One region of the Peribacillus sp. 05N428 genome, then DNA from elsewhere that is predicted to be linked to it. Evidence: riboswitches for the same ligand, from Rfam matches in the RefSeq annotation. Region 1 holds a riboswitch; each other region holds the start of a gene.
The links. Region 1 has a riboswitch for cobalamin ahead of AC1DIV_RS02285 (ABC transporter substrate-binding protein). Riboswitches for the same ligand answer to the same signal wherever they lie in the genome.
Positions count from the first base shown of each region.

Region 2: linked by a shared signal. The riboswitch ahead of metE (5-methyltetrahydropteroyltriglutamate--homocysteine S-methyltransferase) and the one ahead of AC1DIV_RS02285 (ABC transporter substrate-binding protein) in region 1 are both predicted to bind cobalamin.
Region 3: linked by a shared signal. The riboswitch ahead of AC1DIV_RS13770 (ribonucleoside-diphosphate reductase subunit alpha) and the one ahead of AC1DIV_RS02285 (ABC transporter substrate-binding protein) in region 1 are both predicted to bind cobalamin.

Region 1 covers NZ_JBFTMS010000002.1:124,061-131,377, forward strand. The annotation lists gene AC1DIV_RS02265 (DNA topoisomerase III) at 1-991, shown strand, start outside; gene AC1DIV_RS02270 (hypothetical protein) at 1,046-1,210, opposite strand; tRNA gene AC1DIV_RS02275 (tRNA-Arg) at 1,713-1,786, opposite strand; gene AC1DIV_RS02280 (polysaccharide deacetylase family protein) at 2,016-2,864, shown strand; cobalamin riboswitch at 2,951-3,125, shown strand; gene AC1DIV_RS02285 (ABC transporter substrate-binding protein) at 3,304-4,269, shown strand; gene AC1DIV_RS02290 (FecCD family ABC transporter permease) at 4,232-5,287, shown strand; gene AC1DIV_RS02295 (heme ABC transporter ATP-binding protein) at 5,294-6,766, shown strand; gene cbiB (adenosylcobinamide-phosphate synthase CbiB) at 6,763-7,317, shown strand, end outside.
Region 2 covers NZ_JBFTMS010000015.1:109,883-117,199, forward strand. The annotation lists gene AC1DIV_RS15655 (ABC transporter permease) at 1-315, shown strand, start outside; gene AC1DIV_RS15660 (acyl-CoA thioesterase) at 357-833, opposite strand; gene metE (5-methyltetrahydropteroyltriglutamate--homocysteine S-methyltransferase) at 826-3,135, opposite strand; cobalamin riboswitch at 3,282-3,473, opposite strand; gene AC1DIV_RS15670 (potassium channel family protein) at 3,711-4,130, shown strand; gene bcp (thioredoxin-dependent thiol peroxidase) at 4,193-4,663, shown strand; gene AC1DIV_RS15680 (aminopeptidase) at 4,675-5,784, shown strand; gene AC1DIV_RS15685 (D-2-hydroxyacid dehydrogenase) at 5,933-6,877, shown strand; gene perR (peroxide-responsive transcriptional repressor PerR) at 7,033-7,317, shown strand, end outside.
Region 3 covers NZ_JBFTMS010000012.1:106,253-113,569, forward strand. The annotation lists gene AC1DIV_RS13755 (SulP family inorganic anion transporter) at 924-2,381, shown strand; gene AC1DIV_RS13760 (hypothetical protein) at 2,467-2,613, shown strand; gene AC1DIV_RS13765 (manganese-dependent inorganic pyrophosphatase) at 2,713-3,642, opposite strand; cobalamin riboswitch at 3,935-4,115, shown strand; gene AC1DIV_RS13770 (ribonucleoside-diphosphate reductase subunit alpha) at 4,254-6,551, shown strand; gene AC1DIV_RS13775 (ribonucleotide-diphosphate reductase subunit beta) at 6,597-7,317, shown strand, end outside.

The DNA of each region.
Region 1 (7,317 bases):
GCCGCCTTTTGAATATGAACAAACGACCATCACCGCAAAAATGGGGCAGGAGACGTTCATGGCAAAAGGGAAGGTCATCCTGAAGTCAGGTTGGAAGGAAGTTTATGATCACCAATTCGATGAGGAAGAAGCTAAAGATGGCCTTGCGGAGCAACTGCTTCCGAACGTTCAAAAAGGTGACAGTTTAACCATTTCGACTGTGAAACAAACAGAGGGTGAAACGAAACCGCCGGAACCATTCAATGAGGGGTCGCTTCTTTCGGCAATGGAGAATCCTGCTCGTTTCATGGCAGGGGAAAGCAAAGAGCTCATCAAGACTCTTGGTGAAACTGGCGGGATTGGAACTGTTGCAACACGTGCGGATGTTATTGAAAAACTATTCAATAGCTTCCTGATCGAGAAGAGAGGAAAGGGTCTTCATGTCACCTCAAAAGGAAAACAACTTCTTCAATTGGCACCTGAAGACTTGCGTTCTCCAGCTTTGACAGCTCAATGGGAGCAAAAGTTAACTGCGATAGCAAAAGGAAAGCTGCCAAAACAGGCTTTCATCGGTGATATGCGCGCCTACGCCAAAAATATCGTCCATGAAATCAAAAATAGTGATCAAAAATTCAAGCATGATAACGTGTCAGGAACGAAATGTCCTGATTGCGGCAAGCTGATGCTAGAAGTGAATGGTAAAAAGGGAAAAATGCTTGTCTGTCAAGATCGTGATTGCGGCCACAAAAAAAGTGTTTCACGTGTAACAAATGCCAGATGCCCGCAATGCCATAAAAAGATGGAAATGCGCGGTCAAGGAGAAGCACAGACATTCACCTGTAAATGCGGTTTTCACGAAAAACTATCTTCTTACAATAAACGAAGAGGGCAAAATAAAAATCAAAAAGTATCCAAAAATGAAGTATCCAATTATATGAAAAAGCAAAATAAAGAAGAGCCGATCAATACTGCATTGGCAGATGCCTTGGCGAAACTGAAATTCGATAAATAAAAGTAAAAGGATGGAGCAATCGCTCCATCCTTTTTCGGTATATTCCTGCTTCGACTAAATTTCATTCAGTACGGTGCCATGTAATTCATATTCAAGTGTTTTGTCAGTGTGTGTGTGTTTATCCGAATCTACTCGTATGAGCGTACTGAATGGCTTCTGATCACCCGGACTGAAAATTGCTTCATCATTCTCTGGATTCCATAGGCTGTAAATACTCATGATCGTATCTTCCTCCTTTGGATGAGAAGACTAGTAATTCCCATGTTTGATTATCATCCAACTCTTCAATTGACTCTAACGCTGATCACCGGGACTAAACACCGCTGCGTCATTCTCTTTGTTCCATTGGCTTCTGATTGTACTCATCATGCACTATCATCTCCTTTGGTGAGAATGTCTTACAGTATTTGTATACCCGGATGGGACAGGTTAAAACATATATTTCAAAAAAAAATGATTATATCCCGAAATCAGTATTTGTATTTATCGACGTGATAAATAAGACTTTTTTTACTATCAAACAGTTTGTATTCTTGTTCGCCAATATTTCCAACCTTTATGCATAGTTTTGCAATCAGGTTTTATATCTATATGGCTTGATGAAAAAATTTAGCCTTGAGACCTGTGTTTTCTCCATCAAAAAATCAATTGTTCTTAACCAACAGAAAAAAACCCCTGTTACTCCGCGGAAGGACCGCTTGTAACAGGGGTTTATAATTAGCGTCCCAGATAGGAATCGAACCTACGACCTACAGCTTAGGAGGCTGTCGCTCTATCCTGCTGAGCTACTGGGACATATATTAAAGTCGACGACTTATTTATTATATTTCTTATAGGCAAACTTTTCAAGCTAATAGCACATAGTTATGAAAAAAAATCCTCATAAATGTTTAGCGCATCGCAAAGCTCTCGTTTTTCCTCTTTTTTCATTAAATGGAATACTTTATTGTCCATTGGTTTTCTGGTACTATTATACTATAAAAAAATCAGGAGAATGATAGTGAAAAAATATAGAGTTTTAAGGATGGCGGCATTGCTGGGGGTTTTGATTTTACCTGGATGCACACAAGGGATTTTAGAGGGGATAGGCACAAAGACGGCTGCACCGATTGCGGAAGATGACATTGAAGTGGCCGAAGCGGCTGAGAATGGGAGCGGGCAGGATTCGGAGGGGCAAATCGATACGGGAGACTGGATAAAGGCCGAGTCCCCGGTCCAGCTTCCGATTTTGATGTATCACAGCATTTCCCAAGGTAATGGCCTTCGGGTCCCAAGGGAGGAATTCCGATCACAGATGGCTTGGCTTCGGGAGAATGGTTACTATACATTATCCCCTGAAGAAGCATTCCTCGTTTTAGCCGAGAATCGGATGCCAAGTGAGAAGTGCGTCTGGCTTACTTTTGATGATGGCTATACAGATAACTACACGGAGGCTTTCCCGATATTAAAAGAAAATGATATGAAAGCAACTGTCTTCATGATCGGGAAGTCCATAGATAAAGGTCATCACCTGACTGAAAATCAAATGTTGGAGATGAGCAGGGATGGGATTTCGATTGAAAGCCATACCATCAACCATTTGGAGCTGAACCGCATGACGGCAGAGCAGCAAGAAGCGGAAATGGTTCAGTCGAAGGTGCTGTTCGACCGTATCCTCGACCAGGACACGACAGTGCTTTCCTATCCGGTTGGCCGGTATAACGAAGAGAGTCTCAGGCTGTCAGAAGAAGCTGGATACAAAATGGCAGTCACTACCGAACCTGGGGGAGCTTCAAGCGACCAAGGGATGCATGCTCTGCATAGAGTTCGGATTTCACCGGGGTTATCGATCAATGGGTTTGCGTCGCTGATTGAAAATGCTTCAAAGCATTGAAGGCGGAAGGGTCATTTCGCACTTGTTCAGAAAAATCATATAATAATCGATTCTTACATGGTGTATAATGAAGGCAGTGAAAATTATATACATATGAACGATTTGGTGTCTTAATGACTTAAAAGGGAAGTTGGTGAAATGCCAACGCGGTCCCGCCACTGTATATGGGAGCTGACGGCTGTGTACCACTGTATGAGATATGGGAAGGTGCCGTTGACGAAGACCATGAGCCAGGAGACCTGCCAGAATTCGTACACCTGTAACCTACGCGGATGGGAAGGTGTGTGGCAGACCCTAAGATAGAGTCCGTATTGATATTGTTGCCATGCAAGCATCTTCCGTTTAACGGGAGATGCTTTTTGTTTTGGGGGCATCTTCCAGGATTGGTTTTCTCTGTTAGGTATGAAGAAATTAAATAAAAAGATTGTGGGGAATGAAAATGAAGAAGATTTTTGGTCTGATACTGTTAATGTTACTGACTGCAGGCATGATGGTTGGCTGCGGTGGTGCTGCTGATGAAGGAAAAGAAAAGGAGCAAACGAATCATGCTCAACACGAAGCTTTCCCGATTACGATTAAAGATGCAAGTGGGGAAAAAGTAACGATAGAAAAAGAACCGAAGAAAATCGTTTCGTTGATACCAAGTAATACGGAAGTGGTCTTTGCACTTGGTTTGGGTAAAAAGGTCGTTGGTGTTTCCGACAATGATAATTACCCGGAGGAAACGAAAGAAATTCAAAAAGTTGGCGGAATGGAAATGAACACGGAGCTGATTGTCTCCATGAAGCCTGACCTTGTTCTTGCGCATGCATCAAGTGCCCATAATTCAAATGAGGGTTTACAGCAGCTTAAGGATGCTGGAATAGATGTGCTCGTAGTCAATGATGCCCAAAGCTTTGACCAAGTCTATGAGTCTATTGAAATGATTGGACAGGCAACGGGAGAACATGATAAGGCAAACGAAATCGTTGCGGATATGAAAACGAAGCTCAAGGATATCCAGGAAAAGGCCAAATCCGTAAAGGAAGAGGATAGGAAGACCGTTTTAGTGGAAGTTTCGCCTTCACCGGAAATATACACACCTGGAAAAAATACTTTCATGAATGAGATGCTTCAAACTATTTCAGCGAATAATGCGGCTGCTGAATTGGACGGTTGGGCAAAAATTGATGAAGAGTCGATGATTGCTGCAAATCCTGATGTCATCATTACAACGTATGGTTATTATACGAAAGATGCAGTAAGTGAAGTGAAGGGCCGAAAAGGATGGCAAGACGTAAATGCTGTTAAGAATGGCCAAGTCTTTGATGTCCATTCTGACTTGGTGACCCGTTCCGGTCCACGCTTAATAGAGGGAGTAGAGGAACTTGCCAAATCAGTCTATCCGAACCAATTTGACAACTAAATGGGCGTTTGCTTATTTGATTGCGTTGTTCATTTTGTTATTCGCAATGACGATAGGCATTTCCTTTGGTTCGGTGCCAGTACCGATTCCCGTACTTATACAAATAATCGGCAAGGAGATTTTCCACTTGCCGATTTCTGCCGATCCGGATGTGATGCTAACGAATATCGTGATGAACATCCGCTTGCCGCGGGTGCTGCTCGCTGGTTTGGTTGGGGCATCACTTGCGATTGCGGGTGCGGCTTTTCAGGGACTGCTCCGGAACCCGCTCGCTGATCCTTACACATTAGGTATTTCATCAGGAGCATCGGTCGGAGCCGTTTTGACAATATTCTTGAATATATCACTGCCATTCATCGGTTTATATACCCTTCCGGCATTGAGTATCTTATGTTCAGTGCTCACGATGCTCTGCGTACTGACTTTTGCAAAAAAAATGGATCGATCGATGAAAGTGGAAACGATCATTTTAACGGGAATCATTTTCAGCTCGTTTTTAAGTGCCTTCATTTCATTGATGATTGCGCTGACGGGTGATGAATTAAGACAAATCATCGGCTGGCTGATGGGAAGCGTCTCAATGCGCGGATGGAATTATATCGTAATCATTTTGCCGTTTTTTATCATTGGTTCGTTGACCTTGATCATGAATACAAGTGAATTGAATGCGATGACTTTCGGGGAAGACCGGGCAAAACACTTAGGTGTGAATGTCAAGCGGCGGAAAATGTGGATCTTGATAGCCGGTTCGACATTGACAGGGGCAGCCGTTGCCGTTTCAGGGGCGATTGGTTTTGTAGGATTGGTCATTCCTCATTTTGTCCGAAAGATTTGGGGACCTGACCATAAACATTTGCTTCCGTTGTCATTGTTGATAGGAGGCGGATTCTTGATATTGGCCGATTTTGTAGCACGAACGATCATTGCCCCATCGGAACTGCCGATCGGGGTGATTACCTCACTTATCGGGGCACCTGCATTTGCGCTGATTTTATTAAAGAGACGGAGAGAAGGGTAAAAACGGATGCTTGAAGTAAAAGGGTTAACAGGTGGATATCACAACAAAGCTGTTTTGGACTCTGTCTCTTTTGATGTACATAAAGGGGAATTATTCGGGATTCTTGGTCCTAATGGCAGCGGGAAAACGACGCTTTTAAGTATGCTTAGCGGGGTGCTCGATTATAAAGGCGGAAGCGTAAGGATAAGCGGCAGGGATTTGAAGGATTATTCGTCAAAACAACTTGCACAGGTCATTGCCGTGCTCCCTCAGCATTCCTCATTAGCTTTCTCCTATACAGTAAAAGAGACGGTCTCACTTGGGCGATATGCCCATCAATCAGGTTGGTTCCATAGTTGGTCCGCAGAAGATGAATCGATTGTCCAGCGGGTGATGGAACAAACGGGAGTAGCTGATTTTCAGGATCTTCATTTTGATCGATTATCAGGAGGGGAAAGACAGAGGGTCCTGCTGGCACAGGCCCTTGCCCAAGAGCCGGAAATCCTTTTTTTGGACGAACCTACGAACCATTTGGATCTTTCCTATCAAAAAGATCTTCTTGATCTAATGAGGAAAATGGCAAAAGAGCAGAAGTTGACCGTTATTTCAATTTTTCATGATTTGAATTTGGCTGGATTATATTGTGATCGGCTTATGCTGCTTGAGAAAGGGCAGATTCAGGTTGTTGATGTGCCGAATGAAGTGCTTCAACAGGAACGGATTCAGGATGTATATCATACGACGATCGAAAAACACCCACATCCCGCCCTTCCGAAACCGCAAATGTTCATCGTTCCGGAAAAGCATGGCCAGGATACTATCCCGTTGGAAATTGATGATTCTTATTTGACAGTCGGATTTGAGATGATTCAATTGAAGTCTCCGATCCCGCTTAGAACGATGTCTTCTGGAGTGACTGGTTCGGGGACGGGCTGGCATAAGTATTTTGTGAATAGGCACGTCCATCATGGCTATGATTGCGAGGATCATCATGTTGAAATGGCCGACTATTTAACAACTCATGGTTTTGAGCCTCAGGAAACGGTAGGGATGATGACAGCTGTCTTTCTCGATACGGTCGCAAGCAAGCTATTAAGAGCTGAAGATTTCTCGGTTTTTATCATTGTAACGGCCGGTGTAGGGAATGCCATCGACGCTTCATTAGCTGACCGGCATTCTTGGAGTTCCGCTCCAGGAACGATAAATACATGGATATTTGTAAATGGACATTTGGCAGAAGAGGCATATATCCACAGTATAGTGACTGCGACCGAGGCAAAAGTAAAAGCGCTTCATGATTTGCATGTCATGGATAAGGTGACAAATACTTGTGCAACAGGAACATCGACAGACAGCATGTTGATTGCGGCAACTCAAAGAGGGGCAAAGCTTCAATATGCAGGCACCATCACTCCGTTAGGGAAGCTGATCAGTCGCGGTGTATATGATTGTACAGTGGAAGCCTTAACGAATAATCGGAAACGGATTGAGGAATTATGATTTATCATCATCTTTTTGCGGTTACGCTGGCGTTCTTCCTTGATTTATTAATTGGAGATCCGCCAAGTTGGCCGCATCCAGTCAAATGGATAGGAACGATGATTAGCAAGTTGGATCTGGCATTCAATAAAGGGGCATATAAGAAACGGAAAGGGCTCTTCATGTTGATCATCGTCCTATCGGCGGTGTTATTGATTACAGTTCTTACCGTTTATTTGGCTTATCTAATCCATCCGCTTGCAGGTATCCTTTGGGAAGCTGTTGTCATTTCCACAACGATAGCTCAGAAGGGCTTGAAGCAAGCTGGGATGGATGTTTGCCTTCCGCTTAATGAACGGAATTTCCCTGAGGCGAGGGTAAAGCTTTCCTATATCGTTGGCCGTGATACGGCTGAGCTTGATGAACCAGAAATCGTCAGGGGCACCGTGGAAACCGTAGCGGAAAATACCAGTGATGGGATTACAGCGCCATTATTTTGGGCAGCTATCGGCGGTGCGCCGCTCGCGATGGTGTACAGGGCGATTAATACCTGCGATTCCATGGTAGGGTAC
Region 2 (7,317 bases), on a different contig from region 1:
TATGCAGCCATATTCGTTGCGATAGCAAGCATTGGGTTCTGGTCGGATGCGAAAACATCCATCATGCCAATGATGTACAATATCGGGAACTACGGGCGCTATCCTGTTGATATTTATAATAAGGTCATTCGTTTTGTCCTTACATGGGTGTTGCCATTCGCGTTTGTCGGTGTCTATCCGGCATCTTATTTCCTAAGAAAAGAAGAGTGGTATGTTTATGCATTTGCCACACCTGTAATTGGGGTTGCCTTTTTCGTGATATCCGTTTTCATATGGAATCAGGGAGTGAAGAGGTACCGCGGGGCAGGGAACTGAAAGAACCCCTTCAACAGCATTCATGTTGAAGGGGTTTTTGTTTAGTTCCGTTTTTTCTTTCTTTCGATATATCTAGCTTTGGTTTGAACATATTGCTGTTTTTTCTCTTCCGTTTCCGGAATGACCTGAGGGACGTTTGTCGGCTTACCGTCTTCATCAATGGCCAGCATCGTTAAAAAAGCGCGTGCCGTTAGCTGTTTTTCACCTGTTAATAGGTTCTCACGTTCCACTTTCACGAATACCTCCATTGATGTGCGATGAGCACAGGTGACATAAGCTTCAAGGTTGATCGCGTCCCCTGTTTTGATGGGGGCCAAAAAATCAAAAGAGTCGCTTGAAGCAGTCACAACGGGTTTTCGACAATGGCGCATAGCGGAAATGCAAGCTATTTTATCAACATAGGCCATTACTTTTCCGCCAAAGATGGTATTATGATGATTTGTATCCGGTGGAAAAACAAGGTCGGTTAAAAAAGTCCGTGACTGCTGTGTTGGATGGGCAACGTTCTCCTCAATCATTTGCCTGTTGGTTTACTAAAAGGTTTTCACGGACGATTTTTGCTGCTTCGACCATGTTTTTCAGGGAAGCGACGGTTTCCGGGATACCCCTTGTTTTCAGGCCGCAGTCGGGATTGATCCAAAACTGGTCTTTATCCAATACCTTTATGCCCCGTTCAATCATATCGACCATTTCTTCCACTGCCGGCACACGCGGGCTGTGAATATCATACACCCCCAGGCCAATGCCTTTTTCATATGTTTTTTCCTCGAATGCGGAAGCGAGCTCCCCATGACTGCGGGATGTTTCGATGGAAATTACATCGGCATCGAGGGAGGAGATGACGTCCATGAAACTGTTGAAGTCGCAATAGCACATATGCGTGTGAATTTGGGTTGTATCCTCCACGCTTGATGTGGATATCAAGAATGAATTCACTGCCCAGTTCAAATACTCGTCGCGATCGCTTTTTTTCAATGGCAGACCTTCTCTAAGTGCAGGTTCATCAACCTGAATCATTTTAATTCCAGCAGATTCCAAGGCAATGATTTCTTTTTCCAAAGCGAGCGCCAGCTGATAGCAAACATTCTCCCTGGAAATATCATCACGGACAAATGACCAGTTCAAAATCGTAACAGGACCTGTCAGCATTCCCTTCACCGTCTTCTTTGTCAGTGATTGTGCGTATACACTTTCCTTGACTGTCATCGGTTCGATGAAATGGATGTCGCCGTAGATGACTGGAGGTTTCACACAGCGGGATCCATAGGATTGTACCCAACCCTTTTCTAAAAAGACGAATCCGCCTAATTTATGGCCGAAGTATTCAACCATATCCGTCCGTTCGATTTCCCCGTGAACGAGAACATCCAAACCGATTTCTTCTTGGATTTCGATCCACCTGACGATTTCTTCGTTAACGTATGTTTCATATTGCTGGGCTGTCCATTCTCCTCTATTGAATTTCCCGCGTGCTTGTTTAACTTCAAATGTCTGCGGAAAGCTGCCGATCGTAGTCGAAGGGAGAAAAGGCAATTTGAAAAATTCCTGTTGTTTTTGGTAACGGTCCTTAAATGGAAGCTGACGGCCGGCGGTCCTGGTTTTAACCTTTTCGACATTGGATTGTACAGACCCGTGATTTCGGACATTTGAATTGGCTAACGTTTGAATCGTAAATTTATTGGCATCGACTTTTTCGGCGATTGCTTCAATGCCTTGATTATTCCCTTTGACCAAAAATGTGATTTCCTCAAGTTTCTCATCAGCGAAAGCAAGGGCCTCTTTCACTTCTTTTGAAAGGGCGGTTTCATTACGAACGGTCACCGGGACATGAAGCAGGGAACAAGAGGGCTGTAGCCAGATTTGGTCCTCGGCTACCTGTTTCTTAAGTGTCTCGATCAATTCGATTTTTTGGGATAAATCAGATAGCCAAATGTTTTTTCCGTCAATCACACCCGCTGCAAGCACTTTGTCCTTCGGGAAACCGAATGCCTCAAGGTTACTTAAATTCCTCCCTTTATCATGTACAAAATCAAGACCGATCCCTTGGACTTGTAATTCGATGACTTCTTGGTAATGTTCCACCGCATCAAAGTATGTTTGTAGCATGATGTTCAGGTTTGGTGCTGCTTCATTCAGTTTTTCATAGAGGTAAGTAACGGTTTGCATATCATCCTTGGAAATGGATGAAACAAGGGAAGGTTCGTCCATTTGAACCCACTTCACGCCTTCTTGCTCCAATTCCCGCAGGATTTGCGTGTATAGGGGAAGCAGGCTCAGGATGATGCCAGGGATTTCTTGTTTATTGAAGCCTTTTGAAAGGGAGAGGAAAGTATAAGGTCCGATCAAAACGGGCTTTGTTTCGATCCCTAGCTTTTCCTTGGCTTCCCGATATGCTGTAAGTGGTTTATTTTCCGTTAAAGTAAGCTGTGCCAGTTTTAATTCAGGGACAATATAGTGATAGTTCGTATTGAACCATTTCGTCATTTCGGAAGCGACTTCATCATTGTTTCCGCGGGCCATTGAATAATAAACGGAAAGGGGGACGCTTCCGCCTTCATATGCTGAATAACGTTCAGGAACAAGACCGAACATGACGGACATATCGAGCATTTGATCATAAAAAGTGAAGTCGTTGACAGGGATGATATCAATGCCTCGTTGCTTCTGTTTTTGTAAGTTGCCTAAACGGATGGCATTTAGTTGTGACGTAAATTCCGCTTCATCGATTTTACCGGACCAGTAAGCTTCCAATGTACGTTTCCATTCACGATCTTCCCCGATTCGAGGGTAACCCAAACTGCTGCTTTTCAAAATTCCCATCCTCCTACATTCATTTGTTCGAACAATAAAAAAAGCATTCCTAACCGTCAAAAAAGAAAGTTAGAAATGCTTAAAATAAAGAGGCATGCATAATGCCCCTTACAATTATAAGGTCCCTAACACCTCCCTATCTCCCGTAGGTTAAAACAGTGTTGTCGAGATAGGCAGGTCTCCTGACTTAGGGAATATCATTAGCGGCTGGCCTTCCCGATCCGTTGATCAGTGGCATATTGATTGACGCTAACATTCCCATTACAGTGGCGGGACCGTGCCGGAATTACACCGGACTTCCCTTTTAATCCTAATGAAAATTAGGAACCTATTTCCACATATGAAATTTTGCAAAACCTGCCTTGTTAATTGTTTGCAGATCAAATATTTATAAAATAAAAATTATTATAAAAATTTAGACAATCTTAACATATCCGACCAAAAGGGTCAACATGGAAAAAAGATTCGGAAAAGTTTCCGTTTAATGAGTTTGTCGGTGATAAGGCTGATTCCTAAAAAAGAATATATTGTTTGGACAGGGAGTATGTATAGAGGGAGTGGCGTTTTGAAATGGGGCGTGGGGGATGACTTTCTACATCTTGATTGCAGGAATCATTTTTTGCATGGTGATGAGCATTCGTACGTTATTTCTTGTTGAGTCGGGAGGAAAGAAGTTTTCTCTTGAGGATATGCTGTGGCTTGGCAATTTATATGCGACGATATTAGTTGGATTTGCACTGATATATTTATTATACGAGCTTCAGAATCATTCGGTGATTCTTGATATGGGCAATCGGTTGGATGGGACTTTCTATGAACAATTGAAGACTTCTTTTTATTTTAGTGCGATGACGATGTTTTCTGTAGGGTATGGAGATATAGCCCCGATTGGCATGGGCAGGATGATAGCTACCATTCAGGCTTTCATTGGGTATACACTGCCGGCAGCGTTCGTGATTCGTACGGTGATCGATCTGGAGCAGAAAGATAGGAAGGATAAATGAAAGTTGTGTTTCTTTCGATTATTGGGTACTCTTACCATAATGAAAGAAATGGAGGGTTCAATATGACTGTTAAAATTGGAGAAAAAGCACCTGATTTCAAACTCCCTGCAAACAATGGTGAAATGGTTTCCCTATCGGATTTTAAGGGGAAAAACATTGTTTTATATTTTTACCCAAAAGACATGACGCCAGGTTGCACGACGGAGGCCTGTGATTTCCGGGACCATAATGAGCAATTCGAGGAATTGAACGCGGTAATCCTTGGTATCAGCCCAGATCCAGCGGCACGTCATGAAAAATTCATCGAAAAACATGGATTGCCTTTTCTGCTGCTGGCTGACGAAAACCATGAAGCGGCTGAATCATTTGATGTTTGGCAATTGAAAAAGAACTTCGGCAAGGAGTATATGGGCATTGAACGTTCAACTTTCCTGATTGATAAGGCAGGAAATATAGTCAAAGAATGGCGTAAAGTAAAGGTTAAAGGCCACGTCGAAGAAGCGCTTGAAACTCTTCGCGAACTCGAAAAATAAGGGATAGGCAGATGAAGGATGAGAGGATAACGAAGCTTGCAGCCAGGCTGATTCATCATTCGATACAATTACAGCCAAAAGAGAGAATCCTCATACGGGGGCATATCAACACGAAACCATTATTGAAAGAGTTGATTGATGAAATATACAGAGTGGGTGCTTATCCATATGTGGAACTCGAGGACGATGAGATAAGCCGCCACCTGTTACTAGGGAATGTGAAGGAGCAGCTTGACACAGCTTCACAATGGGCCTTGAAGAAATATACGGATATCGATGCGGTCATCATCATCACTGGGGAAGAAAACAATGCGGAAATGACTGATGTTCCCATCGAGAGGCACCGTCTTCAAGGGGAGGCCATGAATTCCCCTACACTTTTTTATGTAAACAACCGACGTTGGGTCTTACTTAATTACCCCACCAAGGCATCAGCGCAAAAAGCCGGCATGACCTTCAATAGGTACGAAGACTTTCTTTTGAACGTATGCACAATGGATTACGGGAAAATGGAGGCGGCTTTGAAGCCGTTAAAACAATTGATGCAACGTACTGACAAAGTCAGGATCGTTTCACCAAGGACAGATTTGACCTTTTCCATCAAAGGCATGCCGGCCGTCATATGTGCCGGAAAAAAGAATTTACCGGATGGGGAAGTATTTACGGCACCCATAAAAGATAGTCTCAATGGAAGGATATCCTTCAACACACCCACAACCTATGAAGGAATCACCTTTAGTGACATAGAATTAAACTTCAAAAAGGGGAAAATCATTAAAGCGACTTCCAATCGTGACCCTGAAATGAACCAAATCCTGAATATTGATGAAGGGTCCCGGTTTATAGGGGAGTTCGCTATTGGAATCAATCCATACATATTGGAACCTATGGACGATATTTTGTTCGATGAGAAAATAAGCGGGAGTCTGCATTTGGCTCTCGGGCTTGCCTATGATGAAGCGGATAATGGAAACCGGTCATCGATACATTGGGATATGGTCTTGATCCAGCGTCCGGAATATGGGGGCGGTGACATCTATTTCGACGACGTCCTGATCAGAAGGGATGGCTTTTTTGTTTTGCCGGAATTACATGCATTAAACCCAAATTCTTTAAAATAAAGCCTTTTTTAATAAGGGTAAGGCTTTTGTCCAACTCAAAAAGGGGACACCCGAATATGCTTTATTAAGGGAATACCTCCTCAGAGAAAGTTGCGCGGGACACATAGAGCCCGTGTTTTTTTATGTTAATTAAAAGGGAGAGATAAACATGTTAGTACTTTCGACTGTCATTCCGAATGAAGGTATCCAAACGAAAATGATGAATGCTTTTCCTGATTTGAACTTCATTTATCAAAAAGGATGGAAGGATGGGCCGCTTCGTGAAGCGGAAATCTTAATTACATATGGTGAAGATTTAACTGAAGAAATCATTGGGAAAGCAGCGAACTTGAAATGGATCATGGTCATGAGTGCAGGGATGGAACTAATGCCATTTAAAGCCATCGAGGAACGAGGCATTATGGTGACCAACGCTAGAGGCATTCATAAAATCCCGATGGCCGAGTATACGATAGGGATGCTTTTGCAATATGAAAAGAAATTGAAGCTGCTTATGAAGAATGAAAAGGAAGAATTATGGGATAGAAAGATTGAAGTCGGGGAATTGAATGGCAAGACTATGCTCGTAATGGGTGTGGGTGCAATTGGAGGGGAAGTGGCTCGACTTGGGAAAGCCTTTGGGATGAAGACGATAGGAATGAACCGGAGCGGGAAACCGGTGGAATCCATCGATCACCTTTATGACCTGGAGCATTTATTGGAAGCCATACCGGGAGCCGATTATATTGTATCCGTCCTGCCAAGTACGGATGAAACGAAGGGCCTTCTGCAAAAAGAACACTTCAAAGCCATGAAAGAATCTGCAGTATTCGTGAATATTGGCCGCGGCGACCTGATTAACGATGAAGTGCTGATCGAAGCCCTGGATGCCGGGGAATTGTCTCATGCCATCTTGGATGTATTTGATCCGGAACCCTTAGGAAAAGGGCATCCGTTTTGGAGGATGGAGAATGTTACAGTCACACCGCATCTCTCAAGTAAAAGCGGAGAATATTTACCAAGAACCTTTGCTATATTCGAAAAAAATATGCTTGAATACCTGAGAGCTGGAAAAGACTTCACCAACGTAATCGACTTATCTAGGGGATACTAAACCCAATGCAAAAATGGGAAAGAATCAAAGTCTTCATGAATAAACTAAAAAAAATGGTTAAGCCATTGAATTATTGACAAATTCAACGTATAAAAGGTACACTATTTATAAACATTACAATTTAAGAATGCATACTTAATGAGAAAAAGAGGTGGATGACGGTGTCTGAAGTTCAGTTAAAAGAAGCGTTGGATTCCTTAAAAGATACCGGTGTAAGAATAACTCCTCAACGCCATGCGATACTTGAGTATTTGATAAGCTGCATGTCCCACCCTACCGCTGATGATATATATAAAGCGCTGGAAGGCAAGTTTCCGAATATGAGTGTGGCAACGGTTTATAACAACCTGCGTGTGTTCCGTGAGGTAGGTTTGGTTAAAGAACTTACGTATGGTGATTCTTCGGCAAGGTTTGATTTTGTGACGACGAATCATTATCAT
Region 3 (7,317 bases), on a different contig from region 1:
CCCTTTTTAATTTGCCTAAAATTAAAGCAAGGAGGGTTATATATGTTCTTTCCAACCATTTACTCAGCTACTACGGATGAGAGACACATAGTTAAAGATAAAAATACTTGTGCATGTGGCACAAGATATAATGCATTCGCAATGTTATCCAGAAGCGACCTTCGAAAGATCAGGTTCAAGCATTATAAAGAAGTAACATGTCCTTTATGTAAATCCAGTATCATTGATGAGGAATAGCCCCTTAACACCATGACGGTTCCTACTCCCAAACTTTGATAGAGCTGGCTTTTCACCCTCACCACTTACATATATGGTAAAAGGGAAAATACCATTCCGATAAAAAACTCTCTTACCTCCCGCCCACATATTGACACAGTTAGAGCACGATCTTTTTTTCATTATATGAATGGTAAATGTATGGTCAACCTATAATGGGCTCGATAAGATATAAATCATGAAGTAATCATTAGATTGTATCGCGTAGAATGTCATGAATCGGTTCCAATCGGTGGCGTAAAGCTAGTAGGAAAGGGAAATCCATGTTTTTGATTTTTAATTATGAATTAGATCTCTACCGTTTTACTCCACTCCCCCTAGCGGGAATTTTACAAAAGCCCATAGGAGCCCCTTACGTCAAAAATGGCCAAGCCATTAACGGAAATCCCATTCGACTGACTTTATTCAAGCATGACATGTATGCATTCGCCCACCTCCATATAATTGACTTCCCTCACATGATAGCTCAATCAACTTTTGCACCAATTCTTCTCTCCTAAAGCATTTTTCCTTCGTACGATAAGAAATGAATAGCCCTCGATTTGTCGTTTATATTATCCATATAGATAGAATAAAGGACTCATGCTATAATTTAGTGCGTTAAAAAAGAAATGAACCCATATATATAAGAAAGAAGGAGTGTTTCTTTGAATACATCTGCATACAAAAAGGAATGGTTCGGCAACGTTAGAGGAGATGTTCTTTCGGGAATTGTCGTTGCCTTGGCATTGATTCCTGAGGCGATTGCCTTTTCGATCATTGCTGGCGTTGACCCAATGGTTGGTCTATATGCCTCATTCTGCATTGCCATCGTCATCTCCTTTGTCGGCGGAAGGCCGGGAATGATATCGGCTGCCACTGGCGCAATGGCACTCGTCATGGTCGACCTTGTTAAAGATCATGGCTTGAACTATTTACTTGCTGCAACCATATTGACTGGTTTGCTGCAAATTTTACTAGGGGTTTTAAAAATCGGGAAATTAATGAAGTTCATTCCGAAGCCGGTCATGACTGGTTTTGTGAATTCTTTAGCTATCTTGATTTTCACGGCACAGCTCACCCATTTCGTGGGCGAAACATGGATCATGTATGTCATGACAGCCGTTTCATTAGCTATCATTTATCTTTTTCCGCTGATCACGAAAGTCATACCTTCACCCCTTGTCGCCATCATATTCATGACGATCGTTGCGGTTACCATGGGGGCTACGGTGCGGACGGTTGGGGATATGGGGCAATTGACCGAAGCGCTTCCGATGTTCATGCTTCCAGGCATCCCTTTGACCTTCGAAACTTTGGCGATCATTTTCCCTTATTCCATTGCCCTTGCGTTTGTTGGACTGCTTGAATCGTTATTGACGGCTCAAATTGTCGATGAGATGACTGACACGGACAGTAATAAAAATAAGGAAGCAAAAGGCCAGGGGATTTCGAATATCATCGCCGGATGTTTTGGCGGCATGGCAGGATGTGCGATGATCGGCCAATCCGGTATCAACATTAAATCTGGTGGAAGGGGCCGGCTCTCGACATTTGTAGCGGGCGCATTCCTTATGGTATTAATCGTGGTATTGAATGATGTCCTTATCAAAATACCGATGGCTGCACTTGTCGCAGTCATGATCATGGTTTCAATCGGGACATTTGACTGGTCTTCCCTAAAGAGGCTCACTAGAGCTCCTAAGTCGGATGCAGCCGTGATGATCGTGACGGTCCTCATTGTCCTTTATACACATGACTTATCAAAAGGGGTATTTGCCGGAGTGCTATTGAGCATGATTTTCTTCTCGGCTAAAATTTCTAAAGTGGCAGTAGAGAAAACGGCAGACATCCAGGCTAAGAAAATCACTTATCGTATCAGCGGACAAATATTTTTCGCTTCTGTCCAGGACTTTATTTCAAAGTTCGACTTCAAGGAAAAAGCCGATGCAATCGTCATCGACTTCTCCCATTCCAAAATCTGGGATGATTCCGCAGTCGGTGCTGTCGATACGGTTATTCTTAAATATCAGCTCTTGGGAATACCTGTCCAAGTCCAAGGACTCGATGAAGAAAGTTCGACATTGCTTGAAAAACTCGCCACCTCAGAAAGTAAAATATCTTAAAGAAGTAAAATTCTGCTGAATAGAAACTTTTCAAACCGACAAAATAGATAACATGAATCATTTCCTTTTGAAAGGAGCGAAAAGCATGACACCAGAACAGGATTATACGGCAGCAAATCTGTCACCGGATTTATTGAATGAACTGAAAATCTTTGAAAGCAAACTTGGCGAGGAAGCCAATAAAGAATTGATTGTCATCGCCTATGAAAAAGAAAAGGAATCTTTAAATTAAGAAAAAAGACTCAAACACCCTTAATGGGATGGTTGAGTCTTTTTTTGAATGTACAGAAAAAGGGTGCCCATGTTTTTAATGAGCAACCCTTTTCCTGTATTATTTGCTGAATACGTCGGTTAAGACCGGCACGATTTGTTTTTTACGCGATACAACGCCTTCCAACACGGCGATGTTATTGTTTAATGAAACGTCATATGCCTTTTCAACTGCATATGACGCTTTACCAAGGGCCAAGGCAACGGAATCATTAGTCAGGATATCCGTTACGACGAATAGGAACAAGTCCAATTCCTTCACTGCGATGACCGCTTCAATCGCTGCTTCCAATTCAGCTTGCTTAGCAAGGACTTCGTTCGGATCAACAGCATTGACCTGTGCTATTTCCACTTTAGCCATTCCCATGGAGAATTCCTTTGCATCAAGAGTGATGAGCTGGGCAATCGTTTTGTCGCTTAAGTCAGCACCCGCTTTCAACATTTCCAAGCCATATTTTTCAGCGTCGACTCCTGCAATGGCAGCCAGTTCCATTGCTGCCGCAACGTCTTGCCCCGTGCAAGTCGGGGATTTGAACAATAAAGAATCGGAAATGATGGCAGATAGCATAAGACCTGCGATTGCTTTAGGGACTTCAATGCCGTTTTCTTTATAAATTTTATTTAAGATGGTTGCCGTACAGCCAACTGGTTCCGCACGGTAATATAATGGATCGCTTGTTTCAAAGTTAGCGATACGGTGATGGTCGATAACTTCCAACACACGGACTTGGTCAATATCTTCAGCACTTTGCTGGCGTTCGTTATGATCGACCAGGATTACGCCATCAGCTTCCCCTGCAACTTTTTCCACAAGACGGGGAGCATCGAATTTGAATTGGTCCAATGCATATTGAGTTTCACCATTCACTACACCCAGACGAACTGGTTCAGCGTTGATACCTAACTGCTTTTTCAGATCTGCATAAGCGATTGCTGAACAGATTGTGTCTGTATCCGGGTTTTTATGTCCAAAAACTAATACTTTTTCCAAGATTTTATCCCCTTTTTCATAAAAATTTTTCCGCGAATCCCCTCATTGCAATAAGGGAGAGCCACCTTTACTAGACACTTTATTTTAACACAAAATCCCGTAAAATCAGCGCTTGATTTATCCATTCCCCCATAAAATCTTTCATTCCCCTACCCTCTTCCATCACTTTGTCAATAGATAAGGGTTGGTTTTTTTCAAATATATTAGTTGAATTATCATCGTATATGGCTTACGATAATATAAGCAGAAATACTAGATATTGATTACATAAACAATTCCAATAACTATATATAGAATTTTTATAATCCAAGGTGCCAGTGATGGCTGAAAAGGGAATCCGGTGTAAACCCGGAACTGTCCCCGCAACTGTAAATGTGACGAAATGAGAAAACCACTGTATAGCTCTCTATACGGGAAGGACTCAAAGTAGGATGATCATGAGTCAGGAGACCTGCCTTGAATTTTTCACGTTTCTTATTCTTCGGGGATTGAGATGATGAAACGATAGTATAACGGCTATTTTTTCATGGCTCTTTTATTCTATCGTTTGATCCGCTCAATTCTTTGGGCGGTTTTTTTATTTTAGCGGAAGTTAACAAGGAGGATTATTAATGACTCAAACATATAACTCTACCATAAGTGAAAATGACACAGAAGCGAAATCCATCCAGCTTGAGACGTTATCGAAGGAATTCGAAGGCCGTCTCGATATGGAAAAGTTCAAAAGGCGTTTTACAAAATGGCTTGATCGCAAAAGTGACTCAACCGAAGAACAGGCATCAAAAAAACTGATTCAGCTCGCTCTTGAAGGCGTGGATATCGATGCACCGGATTGGACTTTCGTTGCTGCAGCAGAACTGTTGAATACAATGTATAGGGATGCACAAGCCAATCGAGGATATGAAGGCAAGAGTTATGGCCCATTCTATGAGCTGATCACAGAACTCTCCCAGCTATCGGAAGGTCAGCGTTATCCCATTTATAAACCAGAACTGCTATCTTCATATACAAAAGCGGAAATTGAGGAATTGGGATCGGTGATCGACCCGGAAAAAGATAAATTATTCTCTTACATAGGCATCTACTTATTGAATGACCGCTATCTGGCCCGCCCAAAAAAGGACAAGGTCTTCGAACTGCCGCAAGAACGTTTCATGATCATCGCGATGGAAATCATGCGAATGGAAAAAAAGGAGCACCGCCTGCAACTGATAAAAGAAGCATACTGGGCCATGTCCAACCTTTATATGACCGTTGCGACTCCTACACTCTCCAATGCAGGTAAAACACATGGACAGTTAAGCTCCTGCTTTATCGACGCAATTGAAGATTCCATTGACGGAATCTACCTATCAAACTACGATGCCGCAAAAGTATCTAAATTCGGCGGCGGTGTCGGTCTTTACGTCGGTAAGGTTCGCTCGCTTGGTTCCGATATCCGCGGTTTCTCTGGAAACAGTTCAGGCACGACGCCCTGGATTCGACTATTCAACCAGACAGCTGTTAGTGTCGATCAATTGGGTCAACGTAAAGGTGCCATCGCGATTTACTTGGATGCCTGGCATAAAGATATCATGAGCTTCCTCGATTTGAAGACTCAAAACGGGGATGACAGATTAAAAGCACATGATATTTTTACAGGTGTATGCATACCGGATTTATTCATGGAGGCTGTACGCGACAGAAAAGAATGGTATCTTTTCGATCCGCATACCGTTAAGCAAACCCTTGGATTTTCACTTGAAGATCTTTATGACGAAAAGAAAGGCGAAGGAAGCTTCAGGAATCATTATGCACTTGCTGTCGAGGCCGCAGAAAATGGCACGCTTCCAAACTATAGCTTTGAGAAAATCAATGCGATGGACATCATGAAAAGCATCATGATTTCTCAATTAGAAGAAGGCGTACCGTATATGTTCTACCGCGATGAAGTGAATCGGAAGAATCCGAATAAACATAAAGGTATGATTTATTGTTCTAACCTTTGCACGGAGATTGCCCAAAACCTAAGCCCTTCGACGATCACGGATGAATATGAAACAGAAGATGGAGATGTTGTTGTGGTTCGTAAAAGCGGCGATTTCGTTGTCTGCAACCTTTCATCCATTAACTTGCCCCGAGCGGTGGGCAGCGATGTTCTGGAAAGATTGATTCCCATTCAGATCCGTATGCTGGACAATGTCATTGATGTGAATAATCTTCCTGTCAAACAAGCATCCATCTCGAACAAACGGTACCGTGCGATTGGTTTAGGAACGTTTGGATGGCATCATTTACTTGCCACACAGAATATTTATTGGGAATCCGATGAGGCTGTTCGCTATGCAGATGCTTTATACGAAAAGATCGCTTACTTAACTATCAAGGCATCCAACGAATTGGCCAAGGAAAAAGGATCTTACCCATATTTTGAAGGTTCTGATTGGCATACAGGGGACTATTTCGAACTGCGTGACTATACAGATCAAAAATGGCTGGATTTAAAAGCAGACGTGCAGGAGCACGGAACCCGTAATGGCTATTTAATGGCGATTGCCCCCAATTCATCGACAGCCAAAATCGGTAATTCCACGGATGGAATCGATCCTTTGTATGAAATTGAATTTTACGAAGAAAAGAAAAACTTCAAATTCAAGGTGACCGCACCAGGCTTGACGCCAAATACGTATGAATATTATAAAAAGACGCGCTTCAATTTGGATCAACTGGAAAGCATCAGGCAAAATGCAGCCCGCCAACGCCATATTGACCAAGCAATCAGCTTTAATCTGTATGTACACAATACAATCAAAGCGAAGGTCCTTTTGGATATCCATTTAACGGCATGGGAAAGCGGGTTGAAATCAACGTATTATGTTCGTTCGACGTCTTCCGAATATGACAATGCCTGCGAAAGCTGTTCAAGTTAACGTCAATCATGACCCAGTAATCTATTCTTAAAGGAGTTTTCACGAATGACCAATCATATAAAAAAAATTCGGATGCTCGAACCGACGCATCCAACAAAGGCAACCGGTGTTTTCAAAGGAGAAGCTTCAGGCTTCCTCCTTTGGAACGATATACAGTATGAAAAATTCTATGATACCTATACACAGCTCATCAATAACTTTTGGAAGCCTTCGAGCGTGAACATGATTCAGGATAAAAAGCAGTGGGGCGAATTGGATGAAGATATCCAGGACGCTTTTCTCGATATCCTTACGATGATTGCTGGAATGGACAGTCTTCAAACACCCACTTTAGTAGAGATCCTTCGGTACATCAAAGATCCGGCGGCAAAAGCTATCCTGGCCAACATGGCCCAGCAGGAATCGATCCATAATGAGTCTTATTCCTATATCCTTGCTTCCTTGATTCCGGTAGGCAAGCAAAAACAGCTTTTCGACCGCATTAAAGAACATCCTGAAGTGATTAAGCGTAACCAACCGATCGTTGATGCTTATCAAACGTTCGTGGACGATCCCAGCCCTCAGCATTTATTCGAGGCACTGATCCATTCAACGAACCTTGAAGGGATTTATTTCTATCTGGCTTTCGCTTTTTATTATAATTTAGGACGCCAAAATCTAATGACCGGTTCCGCTACGATGATATCCTATATTCATCGCGATGAAATGGTCCATTTCGATTTCATTGGCATGCTCGTTCAAATCTTGATGTATGAATATCCTGAGT